DNA from 4 places in the Bacillus sp. ISL-39 genome. Region 3 is predicted to be linked to each of the others. Evidence: riboswitches for the same ligand, from Rfam matches in the RefSeq annotation. Region 3 holds a riboswitch; each other region holds the start of a gene.

Region 1 (5,643 bases), on a different contig from region 3:
CACTTTCATGCAGCCCGCCTGCCTTTAAATCTCTGTATATTTCCCGCTTCAGCTCGAGAAACTCGGTTTCCATAAGCAATGTGTCTGTTCGCGGCCTATTAAAAGATACTTCAATCTCACGAATGATTTTAGCTGGCCTAGGGGATAAGAGATAGATCCGGTCAGATAAAAAAATTGCCTCTTCAATATTGTGGGTAATAAACAGAACTGATTTCCGTTTCGCTTCCCAAATCGATAACAACCACTTTTGCATATCAAAACGGGTGAACTCATCCAGTGCTGAAAATGGCTCATCAAGCAGCAAAACAGATTGTGGGCTTAGAAGCGCCCTTAAAAAAGCGACCCTTTGCTTCATCCCACCTGAAAGCTGGCGGGGATAAGCATCTTGATAGTCTGATAGGTTTATTTTCCTTAACCAATTTTGAGCCTCTTGTTTATCAGGCTTCTGAAACAGTTCCTGGCCTAGCAAAACGTTATCAGTTACCGTCCTCCAGGGCAAAAGCGAATTCTGCTGGGGCATATATGCTATATTCCCTGTTTCCCCATTAATTTTCCGGTCATCAAGAAACAATATGCCTTCCTCAGGTTCGATCAAGCCGCCAATACATTGAAAAATGGTGCTTTTACCACTGCCAGAAGGTCCAATAATGGAAACAAATTCTCCTTCTTTCACATAAAAAGACAGATCATCAAGCACTAACCCTGTGTCTTTGAAGGATTTACTGACGTTTTCAAGTCTGATTTTCACTTCCATCATTCCTCACTTTTGACATTCCATTTTATTACATTCTTTTCAATCATCACAATTACACTGTAGAGCAGCATGCTGAAAAAGATAATAATGAAAATGGCAATAAACACACGATCTGTCCTGAAGGCTGAGGAAGATAGTGTCATAAATACGCCAATTCCCTTCTCAGCTCCCAGCCATTCTGAAATAACCGCACCCATGACGCTGTAAGTCGCTGCTATTTTCAATCCAGAGAACAGAGGGGACAGTGCATTAGGGAGTTCAAGCTTCGAAAATGTCTGGAACCGTGTGGCGCCTGACATCCTCATGTAATGAAGAAGTTCTCCCGGAACATTGCTGAAACCATCCAATGAAGCAATAGTGACCGGGAAAAAACAAACTAGAATGATAATGAGCAACTTGGGCAAAAAGCCGAAACCAAACCAAATGACCAACAGAGGGGCTAAAACGATAATCGGTACATTTTGCGATAGAATCAACAATGGATAAAATGCATTTCTCATAGAAGGTATCAAGTGGAGTATCATGGCAATCAAAAATCCGATGGTTGATCCCAGCAAAAGCCCGGTAATCGCCAATGTCAGGGTTGCTCCTATATCCGGCAAAAATAAAGGATAACTCCCTGCCGCTTCCTTAAAGATGACAGAAGGAGCAGGCAGCAGCCATGCCGGTATCTCTTGTACAAGAGTAATCATTTCCCAAAACAAGAAGAAAAGGAGGAGGACCATAAATGGCCGCCATCCTCTATTCCATAATGTGTTCATTGCCGATATTTCTCCGTCAGCCTGCCCATCGTAATTCCCTCTGGCTGATATAAGACTTTCACCTGGGATATGACATTCGGAGCTCCAAGTTCAATCATCTTTTTGTTCATCTCAGCTATCACCGCTAACAGTTGCTCCAGTTCACCCTCCATTGTTGTTTCCAGCGGATGGACTTCATAATTTACACCAGACTTATCAATGATTTTGATTGCCTCATCCACCAATCCAATGACCTCCTCTGCAGAAGAAGCTTTAGGTATGATTTGTACACTCACTAACGCTGTTGCCATCATCAGTTCCCCCTTTCTGGTAAAAATTCATTGGTAAAGGCTTTTTCAGCTTCTAATTCCTTCTCCAAAAGGTCATTCTCAAACATCCAATCACTATAATTCTGCCAAACCTCCAGCTTTTGCTCACCCCAGCGCTCAGCGTCATCCTGGTATCTAGGGGATAGCCATTCTTGGCTTCTCTTCACCAGTTCTTCATCCAAATCAGGTACCGCCTTAATCAAAATATCTGCACTGTCAGCTGGATGCTCAATCGCAAATTCATAACCCTCTGTTAGTGCAGCCATAAATTCTTTGACTGTTTCCGGATCATCTTTGATCATTTTTTCATTCGTGGTGATGACGGGTGTATAGTAGTCCAGTTTCTTTGAGAAATCTGTTAGATAAACCATATTGATCGATTCATTACGAATTTCCGCCTCAACTCCTGTCCAACCATAATAAATCCAGGCAAAATCAATATCACGATTTACCGCTGTAAAAAAGTCAGAGTCTCCCATATTAACAATCTTCACTTTCTCGACATCGGCATTTTCTTGCTTCATCAATGAATTGATTACAGCTTTTTCAATTGGCGATCCCCAGCCGCCATATGTTTTGCCTTCAAAATCCTTTGGTGAAACTATATTTTTAGCCTTTGGAGAGGCAAATCCAGATGTATTATGCTGAATAACAGCCGCCAGTGAAACAAGCGGTATCCCCTGGATTCTAGCCTGCGTGATTCCTTCCTGGTAACTTACTCCGAATTCCGATTTTCCTGATGCGACAAGCTGGTCTGCTCCTGCTTCCCCCGGGAGGATTATATTTACGTCCAAACCGCGATTCTTGAAATAGCCTTTTTCTTTTGCGACATAGATTCCCGTATGGTTTGTGTTCGGCGTCCAATCAAGCACAATTGACACCTTCTTCAATTTGTCTTCCTTCTCCATTGATGACTGACTTGAAGAACAGGCAGCCAGACCCCAGACTAACAAAAATGCAGAAAACAAGATTAATAATTTCTTCATGTTTTTCCCCTCTTCTCTATTTGTTTGACAATGAAGGCGGAAAAGAAGGCTAAAGTAAAGTTAATAAAATAAAAAATGCGCTCAGGGAATCCCAAGCGCATGAATAAATCCATAATAAACGAAAAACGTCTATCAGAAGATGTTCCCTACGCTGGTACTAACCAGATCAGGTTAAAGGGTCAGCATCTATGGACACTTTCTCAGCCGGCACTTCCGGCTCCCCTACATTTCCTATTCTCCAATTGTCATCTCTACTATATAGAATGTTTTATGATTCGTCTAGAAAAATAAACCGTTTTCTTCTTCATATAGTTAAACATATCTTAATCAATGATAGAAATAATCTTCTTCGCAGAAGCGGCAAGTTCCAGCTTTTCAAGTGTCTGGCAGTAATCATATTCTATATTTCCAATAGAAGGTTCTTCTATCCCGGTAAGATAATTCAATACTTTATAATCACCGAACCATTCTCCAGCCTCTGCTTCAGGATGTGTAACGTTTTTCCAGGTGTTTTGAAGTTTTGGGCTGTAGATTCTTCTTGCCCCTGGTTTTAGCTTGCATGAACTCAATTTAATTTGATAGTTAAGTCCGGGAATTCCTTCATGCACATCGTTGAAGATATGAGGCCAGTAATTTTTTCTTGAACCTGTATGAGAATGTGCCGTGGCCCACTCTTCCACTTTTTTCAATACTTCTGTATCAAAAAGGATGGCATACAGTCTTTTTCCTAATTGGATTCGTTCATGCAATGATTGAAACTGATTCACTGTCTGCCCAGCAAGTTTAGTCACACCATAGTCATTGTAGGGGAAAAGAATTTGATTGAAGGACAAAAAATCCTGTATCTCAAACTCCAGGGTACTGAATACATCCTTGATATAGTTCTGGTTTTGGATGACTCTATTTTCAATATAGTTCTGTTCATTGATAATTAAACCAATTGTGAGCAGGGGTGAATTAGATGATACCCAATAATAATCCCATATCGTCTCAATAAAGACCGAAATATTAAAGTGGGGAAGCAGCCTGAATAACGGTTCTTTCCTTTTAAGACTTTCTTCATAAAGCAGCAGCTGTGGAAATGCATCCTGGAAGATAAGCCAATTCCCTCGTTCAAGGAATGAGAAAAACGAGCTTTTTTCTTTTTTGGGTAACAGCCTTGTTAATAGCTCTGCTTTTAAATCTGTCATGCTCCATCCGGCATTCCTTGAGACCATATGGGCCAGTAATGCCCAATTGATTTCCGGGTGCTTCTTATAAAAGTCCAGGTAGGCTTTCGTTCTAGTAATATTGTTTTTATTTAGTTCCTTGGTCTTCAACTTTATCTCTTGGATGATTTTTCTCTCTTCTTCTAAGGGGTTCTTAGTCAAGTTCATTTTTTGCCTTCTTTGTAATTTTTCATGAATCACTTCAATAGGCGACTTTACTTTTCTCTTAAAAAAGGATATTGTTCCTCCCCCCTCATTCTGGATTTCGATTAAACCATCACCACAAATAAGATCCTTTTCCATTCTATTTCTTTCTTATTAAATAAATGAGCTAAACACAAAAGAAATACAAACCTGGAATTCCCCTCAGTTTTGCAGGTCCAAGTTCCTTAAACTGAAATCGCCCATATCATAGCAGTGGAGTGTGAATTTCGTTTTGGGGAGGAATACGATGTTTTATCACGTTAAGGAATTACAGTATCAAGCGAAACCGGAAAGGCCAGACCCTGTCTACGCCAAAAAGCTGCAGGAAGTTATTGGCGGACAATTCGGGGAAATCTCTGTTGCAATGCAATATTTATTCCAGGGATGGAATACGCGCGGTGACGGAAAATATCGGGATCTCTTGATGGATACCGGTACAGAAGAGCTGGCCCATATTGAAATGCTTTCTACCATGGTCGCCAGGCTGTTAGATGGAGCTCCTGTTGGCGCACAAGAGGAAGCAGCAAAGGATCCGGTGATGAAAGCGATTTTAGGGGGCATGAATCCACAGCATATCATCGTATCAGGTTTGGGAGCAATGCCGGCTGACAGCGTTGGAAACCGTTGGACGGCAGATTACATCATCGCGAGCGGCAATCTTCTCGCAGACTTCAGGGCTAACCTGAATGCTGAGTCCCAGGGCAGGCTCCAGGTCGCCAGACTTTACTATGAAACGACAGACCGCGGCGTAAGGGATATGCTATCCTGGCTGCTGGCAAGAGACACAATGCACCAAAACCAGTGGATCGCTGCTATAAAGGAATTGGAAGCAAAGGAAAACGTAGTGGTGCCAAGCACCTTCCCGAAACACCTGGAAAAACAGGAAGTTTCCTACGTGCTGTTTAATCTTTCAGAGGGAGACGAAAGTGCGGCTGGCAGATGGGCAAGCGGAACCAGCATGGACGGCCTTGGCACATTCCAGTACGTCCAAAATCCTGCTCCATTTGGGCCAAAGCCAAAGCTCAAACCAGCACCTCCTTATATTTTTGATACACCACCAGCTGTGATGAGGAATGAGCAAATACCACCAAACTTGATGTGAGAGATGAAAGAACAAAAAAAGCTTCAATCCTTTAGAAAAGGATTGAAGCTTTTTAGTATGATTCCTACTGGGTTCGAACCAGCGACCTCTACCCTGTCAAGGTAGCGCTCTCCCAGCTGAGCTAAGGAATCTTATTAAGTTTGTCCTATTTAGTGAGGACATTTACTAATATATACTGGATTGATAGGATTGTCAATAATGTTTGCATAAAAATCATGATTTATAAATTCTTAATTGCCCTAAGTACACTTTCAATATATACATCCTCATGTGGAACAAAGTCGTGTTTCTTCACAAGCATGCTATGCGATTTCTTTTCA
Region 2 (5,643 bases), on a different contig from region 3:
AGGTAAATGCACTCACGAGAACGATGCTGATCAGTAAACATAACAACAGCCAATCCTTTTTAGAAACGGAGATTACTCTATAAAATTCTCGGTTTCTATCTCCTGTGAAACCTTTTGATTCCATTGCAACAGCTGTTCTTTCCGCTTTTCTAATCCCGCTTGCCAGCAGGGGAATTGCATACCTCTTTATTTGCTTAAGTTTATCCCGGAAAGTTATGGTTCTGCCTGCCCCTCTTATTCGATGGGCACTTCTGATAATACTGAACTCATCTTTTATCAAGGGGAGAAATTGATAACCTGCCATGATGGAATAGGCAATCTTGGGAGAAAGCCTGCATTGCTGCATCAAGCTAAGCAAAAAGTTAATCGGGTTTGTTGTAAGGGCAAATAAGAGTGAAAGGGAAGCGAAACTCAGTACTCTTAATCCAAGCGATATGCTTCTTTGGAATCCTTCCGCAGTAATGGTGATGAACCCCCATTCCCAGATGATACTGTCTCCAGGATCTACTCTCGGAAACAATAGTGATGACCAGACATAGACAATCGCCATAAAGAGAAAAGGAGAGAATAACAGGATCCACTTCTTAAAACTTACCTGTGCAAAACTAAATGTGATCACTATGGTCAAAACGAGACTTAACATGGGCGTGACTGGATCGAAAAATATCGACAGCAGCAAGATGCTGACAAGAATGCTCAGGGCTTTTATGCTAGGGTTCATCTCATTTAACAGCATATTTTCCCTCCAGGTGCATTTCCAATTCCTTGAGGAATGGCAGTCTTAAACTTGCTCTCGCCAAAATTCCAGGTTGATTCCACAGCATTCCTGGAGCACCATAAAATATCATTTTTCCTTTTTCCATTACTAATACATTATCTGCGTAACGATCAACTAAATCCATATCATGTGTAATCATAATAATGCTTCCTGTCTCTGGTACGGCATGGACCGCAAAATCGATGATTTCCTTTGAAGTGACAGCATCCTGTCCAAATGTTGGTTCGTCCATAATCAGGACCTCCTGCCCGTTCACCAGCATGACAGCCACACTCAGTCTCCTTTTTTGTCCTTGGCTCAATGAGAATGGGTGACTGTTAACGTGGTCAGCCATACGAAGGGTTCTCAAAATATCTTTATTTTTATAATTTTGTGCCGTTTGCTCTTTCGATTGAAGACTGTAATTTATTTCTTCCATCACAGAATCAGTAATAAATTGGTGCTCAGGATTTTGGAATACGTATCCGAGTCTTCTCCACTTTTGTTCCTCAGGCCAGTCTCCTAAAGAGTGTCCATAAAATTTTATCTCGCCTTGTGATGGAATCAACCCGGCCAAACATTTTGAAAAAGTGGTTTTTCCGGATCCGTTTGAACCTGCTATTGCAATTATTTCACCACCATTAATCGATATAGAAATATCTTCAATTAATATATGATTGTCTTTCGAATAGCTGACATCCTTCACTTCGAAAATTGCTGGAGAGGGATTCGGTTTTTGCTTGCGAACCTCAGTTGTTAAGAACTTAATTGTATTTCCTATATCTTTACTATTTTCAATCAGCTCATCAATCGTCATAGGCAGGAAGGAGGACGTTAGCAATCCAGCCTCCTTAAGCTTCAACCCTGCGTCAATAGAGCGGGGTAACCAAATCCCTTCAATTGCCAGTTCTTTTGCAAAATGATTAAAACAAACACTAGGCGGACCATTAAAAAACAGTTCACCCGCAGAATTCAATATGATGCAGCGATCCATAATTTCAAGCCAATAATCCAGGTTATGCTCGATAACGAGGATACTGAACGAGTGTTTATTCTTTAATCTTTTTAACGTCCGGACCAATTCGAACCCTGAGGCGGGGTCTAGATTGGCAGTAGGTTCATCAAGTATTAATAATTCAGGTTCCATTGCCAATGCACAGGCAATCGCAAGTTTTTGCTTTTGCCCGCCGGAGAGTGAGTGAATAAGCCTGTGTTTAAAGTGCTTTATGTCTACTAAGTCAAGGGCATAATCTATTCTTTCTTTCATTTCCGATCTGGGAAACTGAATATTCTCTAATACAAAAGCTATTTCTTCCTCGACAGTCAGCATGCAAAACTGGGAATCAGGATCCTGCATGACCAATCCGACTTTTTGATTTATCTCTCCGGATTCGAAGGAGGATAATTCCTTGCCTCTGAACTTTATACTGCCGCTCATTATTCCATCAACAGACGCTGGATATAGATTATTCATGCAGTATGCGAGTGTGCTCTTACCCGAACCGCTTGGACCCAGTACAAGAATGTTCTCATTTTCATTAATATCAAAAGTGATATTCCTTAAAACATCCTTCTGATCATCCTCAAATCGGAACGTAACGTTTGACACTTCAAGAAATGGCAGACTAGGCTGAAATATCATGGTTCTGCTTTGCCTTTCTGGCTTCCTTTCCAAGCGGGAAGCTATTCAATGCTCCTGTTTTAGCGAGGCTGTCGCTTATGTATTTACCTAAAAGACCTGCTAAGATTGCTCCGCTTATAAGCCTGACGACAAACATGGCTGTTACATAACCAGGTGATAGAGCGGAGAAGCCGCCTAAAAAGTAACCCCATGCGAAGCTGGTGATTGAAGCCCCCATTCCTGCTGCTACAAGAACCCATGTAGAATAGTTCTTCCATTTGGTTGCCGCAAAAGCAGCTTCCGCCCCCAGTCCCTGGATAATCCCGGCCAGGATCAGACGCGGACCAACAGCGTTTCCAAGCATGACCTCGATTGTTGCTGCAATTGTTTCTGATAACACCGCTGCTCCAGGCTTTCTGATGATGTAAGCAGCTATGATGGAAACGATGAACCAGATCCCGAAGATCAAGTCATAGCCGATTAGTCCGAACATGCCTACAAGCACATTGCCGAACTGTAAGAACAGAAGGTAGATTACGCCAAAAACGACTGCCAGTACGGATAAAACTACAACCTCTCGAAGTTTCCAGTTTGCGAGCATTATCGTTCCTCCTTACGGGAAGGACTGTTGGCCGACATGGTCACCGTCATAACAATATGTGAAGAATCACTGTTCCGGGCACCATCAAAAGCACTTTCTATTCCGGTAAAAACCTTATTGGCATCGCCATCCAATCTTGAGGCATAATGAATTCCTCCGCTAAAGACACCTTGCTGCTCAACAGTTTTTATTTGATCCATGATTACATTCATATATCCAGGAATTCCTAAAGGATAGAGAGCAAACTGGGCTGCGACCTCCTGGTTGATTTTTTGAGAACGCTCATCATTCATTACATTTGAATCTTCCGCCATAAAAGCATCCCCTGCACTGTCACCGGGACATCCATTTGAAAACGTGGCATTCAGGACCACATGATCTCCACCGATTGAAGCATTCAGGAATATGGCTTTAACAACGTCAAAAACATGTTCAGAACGTCCCCGCACACAGGTGCTGACATCATCTGTCTCCATCCAAACCTTTGACGTATCAACTTCCTTCAATGCAGAGAGGATAATGTCAACAAACCTGTCTGACATTGGGGAAATGGAAAACCTGGCCCCTGTAATCTCACTTGTACCGCAAAAAATCTCTTTCATACCATTACATCTCCTTTGTTCATTGGGTAGAAAACAAAAAACTGCATCCAGCGTGGTGGATGCAGTTGAATTCTATCGTCAGATAAAAAAAGATATAACGAAGAGCTTCGCCTGCACTTCCCCACGCTGGTATTATCCAGATCGGGTAATAAGGGTCAGAACAAAGTTCTTCTCAGCCAAAAGCTCCCCTAGTGCAAAAACCTATACAGTTGTTGTTTTCAAAATCATCTTAATGTAAATAGGCTGAATTGTAAATGGCTAATTTTCAAAATTTGATTCATTCGGAATGGTTATGGAAATACTTTCTCTGCCTGTAGCTTTCAAGGGTGCCCAGTTCCTTATTAAGAAGCCGCTCCATTTCCGCCAGTTCAGATTTAGATACAACGGGATCCTTTAAAGACCAATTAACAGTATATACGAAGTAGTATTCTTTGATTTGGCGGAATAAAACGACTGAATTTGGAAAAACATCAAATTGCGCTTTGATATTATATCTCTTTGTGTAAGACCATTTTGTAAGCTTCATAGAAATTCTCCATGTCATTCGAATTTTAATAGGGCAACAAGGAAGGTAAGTTTATGCAGTTATGTATTCCAGTTGTGAGGGAAAAAGAAACCCTATATAATTCCCAATTCCCGCCAGAAAAACAAATCTTGATATAAATTACCCTGTAAGAGGATAGGAAAAACAACATAGTGTTGTAAGGTGATAGATTATGTTAAAATAAAAGACATTGCGGCAGAGTTAGCGACGCATATCTACATAATATCAAACTGCTAGCAAGTTGATGAATAGTATATTTTACATAGAAGTAAAGGATTTGGAGGGAAATCTGTTCCATGAATGAGGCCCAGAGAATTCAGTTGAATGTGAGAGTGTCCAAGGAAACATCTGATAAACTAGATGAGATTGTCGAATATTATCAAGAGAATACAAAAATCGGCAGGATATACAAAGGCGATGTATTAACAGATATAATAGAAAAATCATATGAGATCATGCAAAAGCAAAAGAAGTTGAATAGATAAGCCGGACCGAGCTCGAAGATTAATGATGTCCATGAAAAGATTTAGGTAAAACGGACTACGCCAAATTGTCAACGTTCAAATATGGCGAATTAGTGAACAAAACAGTTGCGTTAATCAATAATTAGTCGTATTATTTAAATAATCTGATAATACGATAAGGTGGTTTTTGATTATGATGCGAATGGCAATTGCAGGTGTAGCCGGCTTTGTCCTTGTGTTCATTGAGTCATATATTGTAATGGTATTTAAACAGTATGAGACGATTGAGTTCGGTGGGATGGCCCCGTTTGTCAGTGTCTGGTCGATGAACTTTTTCCTCGTTTTCTCCATCCTGACTCATATTAAATTTTGGTATGAAGAAAGAGAAGCACAGCGGGAAGAAGATGCGGCGGAAAGAGACCGGTTCATTAGTTAAGGCTGTTTTCGTAAAGGTTGTTGTTAAAATCCTAAAGCCGATTTTAACGTAATATAAGGCCATTTGGCAGGTCGGTATTAAAGTTTGCATGCTCTTTTCTCGTAAAAGAGTCAACTTTGCGAAGAAAGACAGCCTATTTTGCAGTCGAATTGCAACCAAGTTTGAGAAAAGAGCCTTATTTAAAGCACTTTGTGTAAATACTTGCTTTACTAACCCTCAATAGGAAGAGAAAGGCTAATTGCCTTTCTCTTTTTATTTTGCTTTATTTTGATCTGTATCGATGCGGTCTCGTTCAGCCTCTTCAGCTGCTATTCTTAATTCCTGAAAAAATAACTGGTCATTGCATACCATACTGTGCTGTTCATCTTCCTCATTGAAATGTTTATGGTTTTGTTTTTGCTCCATTCTCTCATCCTCCTGCTCTGTTTAGTATTTTGTATATTACTTCTTCCCTCAACAAAAAGATTCATGCCTAGGCTTCCGTCGTTGTAAGTATTTACTAACGATTTTAAAACATGCAAAACGGATTCATTAACTTTTGCTTACAGTGGGAAACTATCTCTACTTTACTAATGGAGGGAAGCGTGAATATAGTGAAATCGGTTTATCAATTTGATG
Region 3 (5,643 bases):
ACTTTATACGTTCCTTTATTTTGGTAGCCTATATGCATCCTGGATAAGTCTTCGAGTTCAGGAATCAGACCTAGATACATCGCCCTGCTTTTGCATGCAAGACTGAAAAGCGGACTATTCTCTGTCAGCTCCGTTTGGGTTCCTAACATACCAGCCGCTGCCCCTGACGCCTTTCCTGCAATCTTTCCCTTTTCTAAAACAGCCACTTTGTATCCTCTTTTCGCCAGCTGAAAAGCGATCGAACTGCCGATGATTCCCCCTCCGATTATTAAGGAGTCAAAATGCTTTCTCATTCCTTATGCCTCCCATGCAGTTTCTTAAAAAATATCTTTGCTGCCTCACGAGGATCTGCAGCCTGTAAAACCCCCGACATCACCGCGATTCCATCTGCTCCAGCTTCTAGTACCTGCTGAACATTTTCTGGTTTTATACCGCCAATTGCTATGACCGGGATCGCCAACCCCTTTTTGACATCCCTAAGAGCTTCGGTCCCCTTTGGCGGAATTCCATCCTTTAAATGCGTGTTGAACAGATGGCCAAATAGGAGATAATCTGCCCCCTGTTTTGCCGCTGCCTGGGCTTCTTCAGGCGAATGCACGGAGCAGCCAAGCGGCAGGCTAGGAAAATGCTCTTTGACCACCTGCACAGGTAGGCTGTGAAAAGCAAGCTGCACACCAGTTTTACATGCCCATGCCACATCCACTCGATCATTGACCACAATTTTTTGAAGAGGGATACCCTCCTTAAGAAGCAGTTCGACACCTTGATAAATCTCTCTTGAAGTCCGATGTTTTTCCCTTAAGTGGAACTTGTCGGCAAAAGCCTCCACCTCACCTGCTATTTCGGCAAAAGCTTTTAGAGAAAGCTTTCCATCTGAAATGACATGCAGCTGCTTCCTCATCCAGATTCCCCCCCATTAAAAGCAGGGACCGCTTTCCTGAATAAAAAGCGGCTCCCGCATTCTACTTTCAACGTCTGTATATCCTCAAATTATCTATAAAGCTTTCCTCCGGTTTTTTTAAATTCCTCGGCTTTTTCGACCAGCCCTCTCTCAATTGCTTCCTCCGTGTCCAGCTGGTGCTCTTTTGAATAATTCCGGATATCCTGGGAAATTCTCATGCTGCAAAATTTTGGTCCGCACATGGAACAGAAGTGGGCAGTTTTAGCCCCTTCAGCCGGCAGCGTTTCATCATGGTATTCCAATGCGCGCTCAGGATCCAAAGAAAGGTTGAATTGATCTTTCCAGCGAAATTCAAAACGGGCTTTTGACAGGGCGTCGTCCCTTTTTTGTGCTCCTGGATGGCCTTTTGCCAGATCGGCGGCATGAGCGGCAATTTTATAAGTGATGACTCCCTCGCGCACATCGTCCTTATTTGGCAAGCCCAAATGTTCTTTTGGCGTCACGTAACAGAGCATGGCTGTACCATACCAGCCAATCATCGCAGCTCCAATTGCAGAGGTGATATGATCATATCCCGGCGCGATATCTGTCGTAAGCGGGCCAAGCGTATAAAAAGGTGCTTCCTGGCAAATCTCCAATTGCTTATCCATGTTTTCCTTGATCAGGTGCATCGGTACATGACCAGGGCCTTCCACCATCACCTGTACGTCATGTTCCCACGCGACCTTCGTCAGCTCCCCAAGTGTTTCGAGCTCAGCAAATTGAGCCTCATCATTGGCATCCGCGATCGATCCCGGCCGCAAACCATCTCCCAGAGAGAACGCCACATCGTAGGTTTTCATGATTTCGCAGATTTCTTCAAAGTGTGTATATAAGAAGTTTTCTTTATGATGATGCAGGCACCATTGAGCCATGATCGAGCCGCCACGCGATACAATACCGGTCAATCGTTTCGCTGTAAGCGGCACATACCTTAAGAGTACGCCGGCATGAATGGTGAAATAATCAACCCCTTGCTCCGCTTGTTCGATAAGGGTATCTCTGTACACTTCCCACGTAAGGTCCTCGGCAATGCCATTGACCTTTTCAAGCGCCTGGTAAATTGGAACGGTCCCCACCGGAACAGCGGAGTTTCGGATAATCCATTCGCGTGTCGTATGAATATTTTTTCCTGTCGACAGATCCATGATTGTATCTGCACCCCATCGGGTAGCCCAAGCCATTTTTTCCACTTCCTCCTCAATCGAGGAGGAAACGGCCGAGTTCCCAATGTTCGCATTTATTTTTACGTGGAAATTCCGGCCGATAATCATTGGCTCCGTCTCAGGATGATTGATATTGGCTGGAATGATGGCCCTGCCTCTTGCCACTTCAGCACGGACAAATTCGGGATCCATATGTTCCCTAATCGCGATAAACTCCATCTCTGGCGTAATGATTCCCTTCTTTGCATAGTGAAGCTGGGTAACATTCTTTCCCTTTTTTGCCCTCAATGGCTTGCGGGATAAGCCTGGAAACACCTTATGATTGGCACGCGGATCTTGCTCATTGCGGTAGCCGTTATCCTCGGGTTTTATTTTTCGGCCATCATACTCTTCTGCATCATCCCGTTCCTGAATCCACCGCCTTCTCAACAAAGGAAGACCTTTTCTAAGATCAGAGGTAAACAAAGGATCCGTATATGGGCCGCTTGTATCATACACACGAACCGGCTCATTGTTTTCCTCTCCAAAGCTGCTGCTGGTCGGGCTTAATCCAATCTCCCGCATCGGAACTCTTATATCCGGCCTAGACCCCTCCACATACACTTTTTTGCTTCCAGAAAAGCTTGACATAATTGAAATGCTGTCCTGGTTTAAAGAATTAGCTGTTGTCATTGATCATCTCTCCCTCTTTAAAATTAAGGGACAAGACCTGGCACCAAGGAAGTTCTCTAGTATGTAAAAAAGCCGGTCCACATAAAGATGGACCGGCTTAACCGCGAATGTTTTTTGCACAAAAAATACTTTGCACATCTTAACTTCCCCACGCTGGTATGATCCAGATCAGGTCCAAAGAGTCAAGAAACTTAGCGCGTTCCTTTCTCAGCCCAAGCCATTGGGCACCCCTAGTTATTGCTATTCAGTTCTTTATTATTATACACAATTTGGAAAACAAACAAAAGTTTTTTAATTCGTATAATCTATGTTCGTTGAAAAATAGCTTTATAATCTACTAAATAAAGTCAACTTAAATCTTTACTCTAGAATACCAAAATAATGCCTGAAGGCTGTCTTCCTCTACGTTCTATCCATTGTTTAATCTATTCATTAGGAAAATTCTCTTTAGTTCCATTCTTCTTTCGCAGGGAAGATTCATTTAAGAAAAAACTATGCCTGCCAAAGACTGGCCAATGCATCGTGACTATCACGTGTAATTCAGCTGCGTTTTCCACTGTCTTGTATACTTTTTTCTGGCACCCGAATTCGTCCCCATGTCACCCATAGCAGCTTGTAAACTGCTCACACTTCCCCACTGATTGGCAGGACGGTCGAGTCTTTGATTTCCCTTAGTGCCAGACTTGTCTGGATTTTGGTGATTCCTAGTTCATTCAGCCTCCTGATAAACATCTCCAGCCCCTTGCGATCTTTGCAGGCTACCTTTAACAGATAATCATACTCCCCAGTGAGGCAATGGCACTCTAACACCTCTTCCATTGTTTCTAGTGTTTCTTCCAATGATTCCAACTTTTCTAACTGATGCATATTGGTGCTCATAAAAACAAAGCACAGTAAATCAAAGCCAAGCTTCTCGTGATTCAAAATTGCGACCTGCTTTTTAATATATCCTTCACCTTCCAGTCGCTTGATTCTGGCGTGAACTGCGGGCGCAGATAAATTCACTCGCTTAGAGAGTTCCAGGTTGCTTAACTGAGCATCCTTTTGCAAGAAGTCCAGGATTTTAATATCCACATTATCCAAAACCTTGCTTACAACAGATTCCAAGATTCAACCCCCTTTTTAAAAATTCCGAATACCAGCGAAATAACCGCCAATATTTGAATTTATTAAACTATATTTACATTATATTTTTAATAATTTTGAATTAAATTAATTATACAAAATTATCTTTTGTATTTTAAGGGAAATGTTAAAATAATTCATATAACTTAAGTCGTTGTGCACAATGGTACTGATCAGGGGGGCCAAATGACGTGAAATATCATTTCCTATTACTTTTAACGAGCTTTCTTTGGGGCGGAAATTTTATCGTGGGGAAGACGCTTGTAGACCATGCTTCTCCAATCACCTTGACCATTTTAAGATGGGCCATCGCGATCATCTGTCTCATTCCGCTTGTATGGTGGAAAGAGAAAAAGCTGATCCCCCCAAAAGAATCCATTATGCCTCTTTTCATAATGGGAGTCACCGGGGTCGCCTTATTCCAGGCATTGCAATTCATGGCACTTGAAAAGACTTCGGCAACGAACGTTGGCTTAATCTCGACATTGAATATGTTTTCGATTGCGGCATTCTCATCTCTTTTCCTAAAAGAAAAGCTAAATAAATTTCAGTTCCTCGCCATGATCATCTCTTTATTTGGTGTTTTGCTCGTCCTTTCAAAAGGGAATATAAATTCATTATTTTCCTTACAGTTCAATAAAGGCGATCTTTATATGACGACAGCTGTGGGAATGTGGGGGATTTATTCGGTCAGCAGCAAGTGGGCGATGGCGACCGTCACACCGTTGATGTCCATACTCTACTCTGGTATTTTCGGCCTACTCGTTTTGCTCCCTTTTTCCATCAGGGATTTCACGGTAACCAACTTGAATTCCTCCTTTATGCAAGGCATTTTATATACAGGCCTGGTCTCGACCGTGCTTTGTATGGTTCTCTGGAATATCGGAGTCAATAAACTAGGACCAAGCATTTCCGGGTTGTTCCTTAATTTCAACCCCATTTTTACAGCTCTCTTGGCATTTACTTTTTTAGGAGAGAAGATGACATGGATTCAAGCCGCTGGCAGTTTCATTGTTATTGCAGGCTGCTTTTTATTTACGATTCTGAAAAACAAGCCTATCAGGTTTAGGATTCCGATTTCTGTCCGTATTTTAGAGGGTGAAGATAGCAAAGCAGAAAAAATGCCTGTTCCCCGTTGAACAGGCATTTATAATTCATACTCCCATAGCCCGACCCTTCCTTTAGCCGGAATGAAGCTGTCCCGCGTTCTCTTGGTGAAAATAAATCTCCTGCTGCAGCAAAAGAAATCGACATCAGCAATCCGCCGCCAAAACTTAAATCCAGTTCTCTTTATAATCCTCTACATACTGCTTCATTTTTGTCGGCTTTCGTCCTGCAGCTTTTTCAAAATCGTATTTGATCCCCTTGGCCATCATAAGCTTTGTTGGAAAATGAATCCCCACGACCACATTTATAAAAGCTTCATCGACACCGGAAGCCAGCATATGCTCCTTGAATTCCTTTACCGAAGGGTTGATATATTCAACCTCCATCCCCATCGCTTCAGACATGATGGCAGCCACTTAAGGCTTTCCCTCATCTCCAAATGGATTCACTAGCCCGAGACTTCAGCCCGTCTCCTGGTCGCTCCTTAATTGTGTATATATTTGCTGATAGGCTGACGCCTCGTTTACCATGCCTTTTTGCTGATACATTTTGCACAGCTGCCTGACCGGAGCTGGGTCAGCCGGATTGAGCTCCATTTCCCAGAAGAAACATTCGATTGCCTGATCATATTGA
Region 4 (5,643 bases), on a different contig from region 3:
TGAGCCAAGCTCGATTGCCATATTCTTTTCATAGTCTTCGGGAATATAAACTGTCAAAGTAGTCTGATCCATTTCAAACCAGTTGAACCAGAAGAATCCTTTGCGTTTAACAGTAACCTCGATATCATCACCATGTCCAGCAACTTTTACTGTTCCTTTGCCCTTAAGCTCGGCGCGGACATCATCCCGGTCTTCTGGCACAATCATTGTCTCGACGCTTGAAATATCAATACTGATGTTTTTCGTTTGATTGGTCACCTTCACCGCGTCTTCCGCCTGTGCAAAGTTTACTCCGCTGCCATCGAACAAATAATTCCAACCAATATATGCCCCGGTAATCAGCAGGAAAATAACTAAAATCCGTTTCATTTTTTACAATCTCCTTTCACGTTTCATTCTATATCCAGAATAAGGGGAATCGAGCTTAATCCCAATGCACCTCCGATTTAAATCTCGATAAGACCTGAGGCGGATTTTGGGTTAGGTCGCTCAAATGTGGCTCCTTTCGAAAAGACTTTATTAGGTTGAGGAAGCAACAAAGTTTGCGAAAAGAGCCCAAAAAAAGAAGCCAGATTCCGTACGGCTTGGGAATCTGGCTTCTGGTTGGGTGTTAGTTAGGCCTTTGCTTCGAAAAGTTTAGCTATTTCTACAATTGTTTCAACTGATTTAATCATGTTATCAACCGAGATATATTCGAACCTTCCGTGGAAATTCTCTCCGCCTGTAAAAATATTCGGTGTCGGCAATCCCATATAGCTAAGCTGGGAACCGTCTGTGCCGCCGCGGATCGGTTTGACGATCGGCTTGATGCCGAGATTTTCCATTGCTTCATAGGCGATATCAACGATTTCCTTCACCGGCTCGATTTTATCCTTCATATTATAATACTGATCGTTCATTTCAAGTTCAACCCGGGTTTCACCATAAGTCAGCCTTAAATGATTGGTGATTTTCTGCACCAAGTCCTTGCGTGCCTGAAAGCTGTCACGGTCAAAATCACGGATGATATAGTGAAGCGTTGTTTCTTCCACATCACCGTTGATCGAGCTTAGATGGAAGAAGCCTTCATATCCTTCCGTATGCTCTGGCGCTTCTTCTGCCGGAAGCTGGCTGTTGAATTCCATCGCAATTTTTGCGGAGTTCACCATTTTTCCTTTTGCCGTTCCTGGGTGGACGTTCTTGCCTTTGAATGTCACCTTGGCGCTGGCTGCATTAAAGCTTTCATACTCCAGTTCGCCAAGCGGACCGCCATCGACGGTATAGGCGAATTTTGCATTGAAGGCCTCGACATCGAACTTATGAGGTCCTCGGCCGATTTCTTCATCTGGCGTGAAGGCGATACGAAGCCTGCCATGCTTGATTTCCGGGTGCTTGATCAAATAAGCCATTGCTGTCATGATTTCGGCGATACCGGCTTTATTGTCGGCTCCAAGCAGCGTGGTTCCGTCAGTAGTAATGAGAGTATGTCCTTTATATTTAGGGAGCTCCGGAAAATCCGCAGGTGACAGGATGATATTCTGTTCCTCGTTCAGGATGATCTGGTTGCCATCGAAGTTTTCAACAATCTGCGGATTGACATTTTTGCCGGTAAAATCAGTTGCCGTATCGACATGGGCAAGGAAGCCGATCGTTGGCACTTCTTTATCTGTATTGGCAGGAAGGGTGGCCATCACATAACCATTGCCGTCAATCGTCACTTCTTCCATGCCGATGGATTTCAACTCCTCGACGAGCATATTGGCAAGAGTGAACTGGCCTTCCGTCGAAGGGGTGGTTTCACTGTTTTCATTTGATTGAGTATCTACTTTTACATAAGAGGTAAATCTTTCGATAATCTCGTTTTTCATTTGCTTTCAACTCCCATTCGTATGTATATTTTCATATTAGCACAGATTGTCTGTAACACCATTTGAAAAAGAGTGAAAATTCCATTTTTTGCATGTATAATATATAGAAAAGGAGGCTGGGGAATATGGGTTATGTGTTCACGGCTATTGTATTGTTTGTTGTGTTTTTTTCGATTTACAGAATCATCACTTCCGGGAAACTGCCAAGCAATAATTATACTCCTTTTGATGATCTTGCCGAGGGAAAAAAGAAAGATGATTGATATCGGCGTCATCATTGTCCTGATTGTGTCTCTCTGGTCTATCACGATCACATTGCAAAAATTGGCGGCAAGAATAATAGATGGGCAGGACCAGCAACTCAAGCTTCTGGAAGAGATCAAGGAAGAACTTCAAAAAAACAGAGGATGAACTTTTCACTTTACATATATAAGAGTTAAGGCTAGGATAAAGATAATTGAATATTCGATGTACTACTAGGGGTGCCCTGCTTGCGGGCTGAGAGAAAGACGCTGAGTCTTTTAACCCTTCGGACCTGATCTGGGTAATACCAGCGTAGGAAAGTGGTGTGAGAGAATTTTTCTTGCTTTGCTTTTAAGCCAGGTCCATTTTATGGATCTGGCTTTTTTATTTTTCCAAGGAGGTGTTTTCAATGGAACTGAAAGATCAAGTGGTTTTAGTGACTGGCGGGAGCCGTGGATTGGGGACTGAAACGGTCAAGGCTTTTGCAAGAGAAGGCGCGAAGGTCATCATCAACTATTTTCAGAATGAAGAAAAGGCTAAGAATTTGGAAGAACTGATTGGTGAGAAGGCACTTGCTGTCAGTGCGGATATAAGGGATCCAGCGCAGGTCCAAAGCATGTTCAGGCAGGCAAAAGAGCATTTCGGAGCACCGATAACGACCATCGTGAATAATGCGCTTGTCAATTTCAAATTCGACCCTGTGGCGAACAAGGATGCGTTCTCTGTTGGATGGGAGGATTTTCACCAACAGCTTGAAGGAGCTGTTCGAGGTGCATTGAATACCACCCAGGCTGGGCTTCCGGACATGAAAGAAATGAATTTTGGCAGAATCGTCAATATAGGCACGAATCTGTTCCAGAACCCGGTTGTCGCCTATCATGACTACACAACAAGCAAGGCTGCTTTATTGGGATTTACGAGGAATATGGCGAATGACCTTGGAAAGTATGGCATTACGGTCAATATGGTTTCTGGAGGACTGCTAAAAATGACCGACGCAAGCTCTGCTACTTCGGAGGAAGTGTTCCAGCTCATCCAATCATCCACACCGCTTCGAAAAGTAACCGAACCGGCAGAAGTGGCAGATGCGATCATGTTCTTTGCATCTCCATGGGGGCGCGCGGTTACCGGGCAGAATCTGGTCGTTGATGGCGGCCTTGTGATGGATTAAGGAGGAGGAATAGACATGGAAAAAAGAGAGATTGCTGGCTTGCTTGAAAAAGTCAGGAGGGAGAATCCGCTTGTCCATAATATTACCAATGTTGTGGTCACCAATTTTACCGCAAATGGACTGCTGGCTCTTGGGGCATCCCCTGTGATGGCTTATGCGCATGAGGAAGTCGCTGAAATGGCAGGCATTGCGGGAAGCCTTGTGCTGAATATCGGAACGTTGCGGCCGGAAGTTGTACAGTCGATGCTGATTGCCGGCAAAGCGGCAAATGAACAGGGAGTTCCGGTCATTCTTGATCCGGTTGGCGCCGGGGCGACTGCTTATCGTACAGAAACCGCAAGAAGGCTGATGGAAGAATTAGAGATTTCGATTATCAGGGGAAATGCTGCGGAAATAGCGAATGTAGCCGGTGAAACCTGGAGCATTCATGGCGTTGATGCAGGAGATTCAGATGGGGATGTAATCGAGCTGGCTGAATCCGCAGCACAAAAATTGAACACGATTGTAGCGCTGACAGGGAAAGAAGACGTTATTACTGACGGGAAATCTACGTTTGCAGTCAGTAATGGGCACCCAATCCTTACGAAGGTAACGGGTACCGGATGCCTGCTGACTTCAGTGATTGGGGCATTCACAGCAGTTGAAAAGGATTTTCTGAAAGCAGCAACTGTTGCAGTGATCATTTATGGAGTAGCAGCCGAAGTTGCCGCTGACAAAAGCGCCATGCATGGACCGGGAAGTTTTCAAGTGGAATTCCTGAATCAGCTGTACCATTTGGATGCTGAAGAAATCTACCATAAAAGTTCTTTTAATAAAAGGCTGTTTTCATAAAAATTGTTGTATGTAATATAAAGCTGATTAGTAGGTCGATATTAAGTTTGCATGCTCTTTTCTCATTATTAGAGTCAATTTTGCAAAGAAACATGGTTCATTCAATCCTATTTTGCGATCAATAGCAACAAAGTTTGAGAAAAGAGCCTAATAAAAGGAGGTAATGATTATGAAAAAAGCACTGACAATCGCAGGCTCGGACAGCGGCGGCGGAGCCGGAATACAGGCAGACCTGAAAACGTTCCAGGAGCTGGGTGTATACGGAATGTCCGCGCTGACAGCAGTAACAGCGCAAAACACTCTTGGCGTGCAGGGAGTTTATCCGTTGACGGCAGAGGCTGTGGCAAGGCAAATCGAGTCGGTTGGTGAGGACATTGGGACCGATGCCGTGAAAACCGGGATGCTTTTTAACGCGGAAATCATCGAAGCGGTCGCGGAAAAAATAAAGGAGTTGTGCTGGGAAAGGCTCGTGATTGATCCGGTCATGATCGCGAAGGGAGGAGCTTCATTGCTTCAACAGCAAGCTGTTTCCGCCCTCAAAAAACATTTGCTTCCGCACTGTCTTATCATTACTCCGAACATTCCCGAGGCCGAGGTGCTGACAGGCATGTCCATCAGGACGATTGGTGACAAAAAGGAAGCAGCAAAACGCATCTATAAGCTTGGAGCGAAAAATATTGTTATAAAAGGGGGACATGATGAGGCAACGGATGAATCTGTTGATGTCCTTTTTGACGGGATGGAATTTACGCACTTCTCCGCTCCAAGAATTGGGACAAAGAACACCCATGGTACAGGCTGTACTTTTTCTGCAGCGATTACGGCACAGCTCGCGACAGGAGCTTCGGTGCATGAAGCGGTTTCTGTGGCGAAGGAGTTCATCCAAGCTGCTATTGCCAACCCGCTGCATATCGGGAATGGACATGGACCTACTAACCATTGGGCCTACAATATGAAAAAGGAAAGCAGGGTCAGCTCATGGCGAGAATCAGTCCTGAACAATTGAGAAGCTTGCTGAAGCTTTATTTTATCGCTGGCAGCACGAATTGTTTTGCAGAACCCATCAGAGTGCTTGAAGACGCGATTCGCGGCGGGATCACGATTTTTCAGTATCGGGAAAAAGGGGAAGGGTGTCTCGGTGATCTTGAAAAGCTAAGGCTAGGCAAGAGGCTCCAAAAAGTTTGCAGGGAAAACGGCATTCCCTTCATTGTGAACGATGACATCGAACTGGCCCTGGAGCTTGATGCGGATGGTATTCATATTGGCCAAGAGGATGAGGACGCTGCCCAGGTTCGCGAAAAAATTGGCGATAAGATACTTGGAGTTTCTGTACACAATCTGGAAGAGGCTGAAAAAGCAAAGCTTGCAGGTGCAGATTATTTTGGAGTTGGGCCAATTTTTCCGACGGCAACAAAGAAGGATACAAGAGCAGTCCAGGGAACAGCATTGCTAGATCAGTTAAAAGACTCTGGCATCCCGATTGTCGGAATCGGCGGTATCAATGCGGACAATGCAGGAGCAGTAATGAATGCCGGAGCGGATGGTGTTTCG

What was found. A riboswitch is a leader RNA that binds a small molecule or an ion and turns the genes downstream of it on or off. The one in region 3 is predicted to bind thiamine pyrophosphate.
Region 1: it holds a riboswitch for thiamine pyrophosphate, as region 3 does, so the genes downstream of both, J7E37_RS14915 (ABC transporter substrate-binding protein) here and thiC (phosphomethylpyrimidine synthase ThiC) in region 3, are expected to answer to the same signal.
Region 2: it holds a riboswitch for thiamine pyrophosphate, as region 3 does, so the genes downstream of both, J7E37_RS15740 (Ykof family thiamine-binding protein) here and thiC (phosphomethylpyrimidine synthase ThiC) in region 3, are expected to answer to the same signal.
Region 4: it holds a riboswitch for thiamine pyrophosphate, as region 3 does, so the genes downstream of both, J7E37_RS06665 (3-oxoacyl-ACP reductase) here and thiC (phosphomethylpyrimidine synthase ThiC) in region 3, are expected to answer to the same signal.

The regions. Positions count from the first base shown of each region.
Region 1 covers NZ_JAGGQM010000019.1:116,857-122,499, reverse strand. Annotated here, with positions in the region: gene J7E37_RS14930 (ABC transporter ATP-binding protein) at 1-754, opposite strand, end outside; gene J7E37_RS14935 (TatD family hydrolase) at 1-9, opposite strand, end outside; gene J7E37_RS14925 (ABC transporter permease) at 754-1,515, opposite strand; gene J7E37_RS14920 (thiamine-binding protein) at 1,512-1,805, opposite strand; gene J7E37_RS14915 (ABC transporter substrate-binding protein) at 1,808-2,809, opposite strand; TPP riboswitch at 2,936-3,043, opposite strand; gene J7E37_RS14910 (DUF2515 domain-containing protein) at 3,133-4,185, opposite strand; gene J7E37_RS14905 (manganese catalase) at 4,469-5,323, shown strand; tRNA gene J7E37_RS14900 (tRNA-Val) at 5,382-5,454, opposite strand; gene J7E37_RS14895 (NUDIX hydrolase) at 5,544-5,643, opposite strand, start outside.
Region 2 covers NZ_JAGGQM010000021.1:15,162-20,804, reverse strand. Annotated here, with positions in the region: gene J7E37_RS15755 (energy-coupling factor transporter transmembrane component T family protein) at 1-736, opposite strand, end outside; gene J7E37_RS15750 (ABC transporter ATP-binding protein) at 723-2,399, opposite strand; gene J7E37_RS15745 (ECF transporter S component) at 2,383-2,979, opposite strand; gene J7E37_RS15740 (Ykof family thiamine-binding protein) at 2,979-3,581, opposite strand; TPP riboswitch at 3,683-3,781, opposite strand; gene J7E37_RS15735 (hypothetical protein) at 3,859-4,107, opposite strand; gene J7E37_RS15730 (hypothetical protein) at 4,422-4,610, shown strand; gene J7E37_RS15725 (hypothetical protein) at 4,783-5,025, shown strand; gene J7E37_RS15720 (hypothetical protein) at 5,278-5,430, opposite strand; gene J7E37_RS15715 (hypothetical protein) at 5,610-5,643, shown strand, end outside.
Region 3 covers NZ_JAGGQM010000025.1:188,531-194,173, forward strand. Annotated here, with positions in the region: gene thiO (glycine oxidase ThiO) at 1-293, opposite strand, end outside; gene tenI (thiazole tautomerase TenI) at 290-901, opposite strand; gene thiC (phosphomethylpyrimidine synthase ThiC) at 991-2,778, opposite strand; TPP riboswitch at 2,907-3,020, opposite strand; gene J7E37_RS17840 (Lrp/AsnC family transcriptional regulator) at 3,403-3,885, opposite strand; gene J7E37_RS17845 (DMT family transporter) at 4,095-5,042, shown strand; gene J7E37_RS17850 (Rossmann-fold NAD(P)-binding domain-containing protein) at 5,178-5,414, opposite strand; gene J7E37_RS17855 (hypothetical protein) at 5,472-5,643, opposite strand, start outside.
Region 4 covers NZ_JAGGQM010000005.1:115,545-121,187, reverse strand. Annotated here, with positions in the region: gene liaG (LiaG family protein) at 1-369, opposite strand, end outside; gene pepT (peptidase T) at 615-1,847, opposite strand; gene J7E37_RS06675 (hypothetical protein) at 1,973-2,110, shown strand; gene J7E37_RS06670 (hypothetical protein) at 2,103-2,258, shown strand; TPP riboswitch at 2,316-2,426, shown strand; gene J7E37_RS06665 (3-oxoacyl-ACP reductase) at 2,500-3,261, shown strand; gene thiM (hydroxyethylthiazole kinase) at 3,277-4,092, shown strand; gene thiD (bifunctional hydroxymethylpyrimidine kinase/phosphomethylpyrimidine kinase) at 4,256-5,098, shown strand; gene thiE (thiamine phosphate synthase) at 5,071-5,643, shown strand, end outside.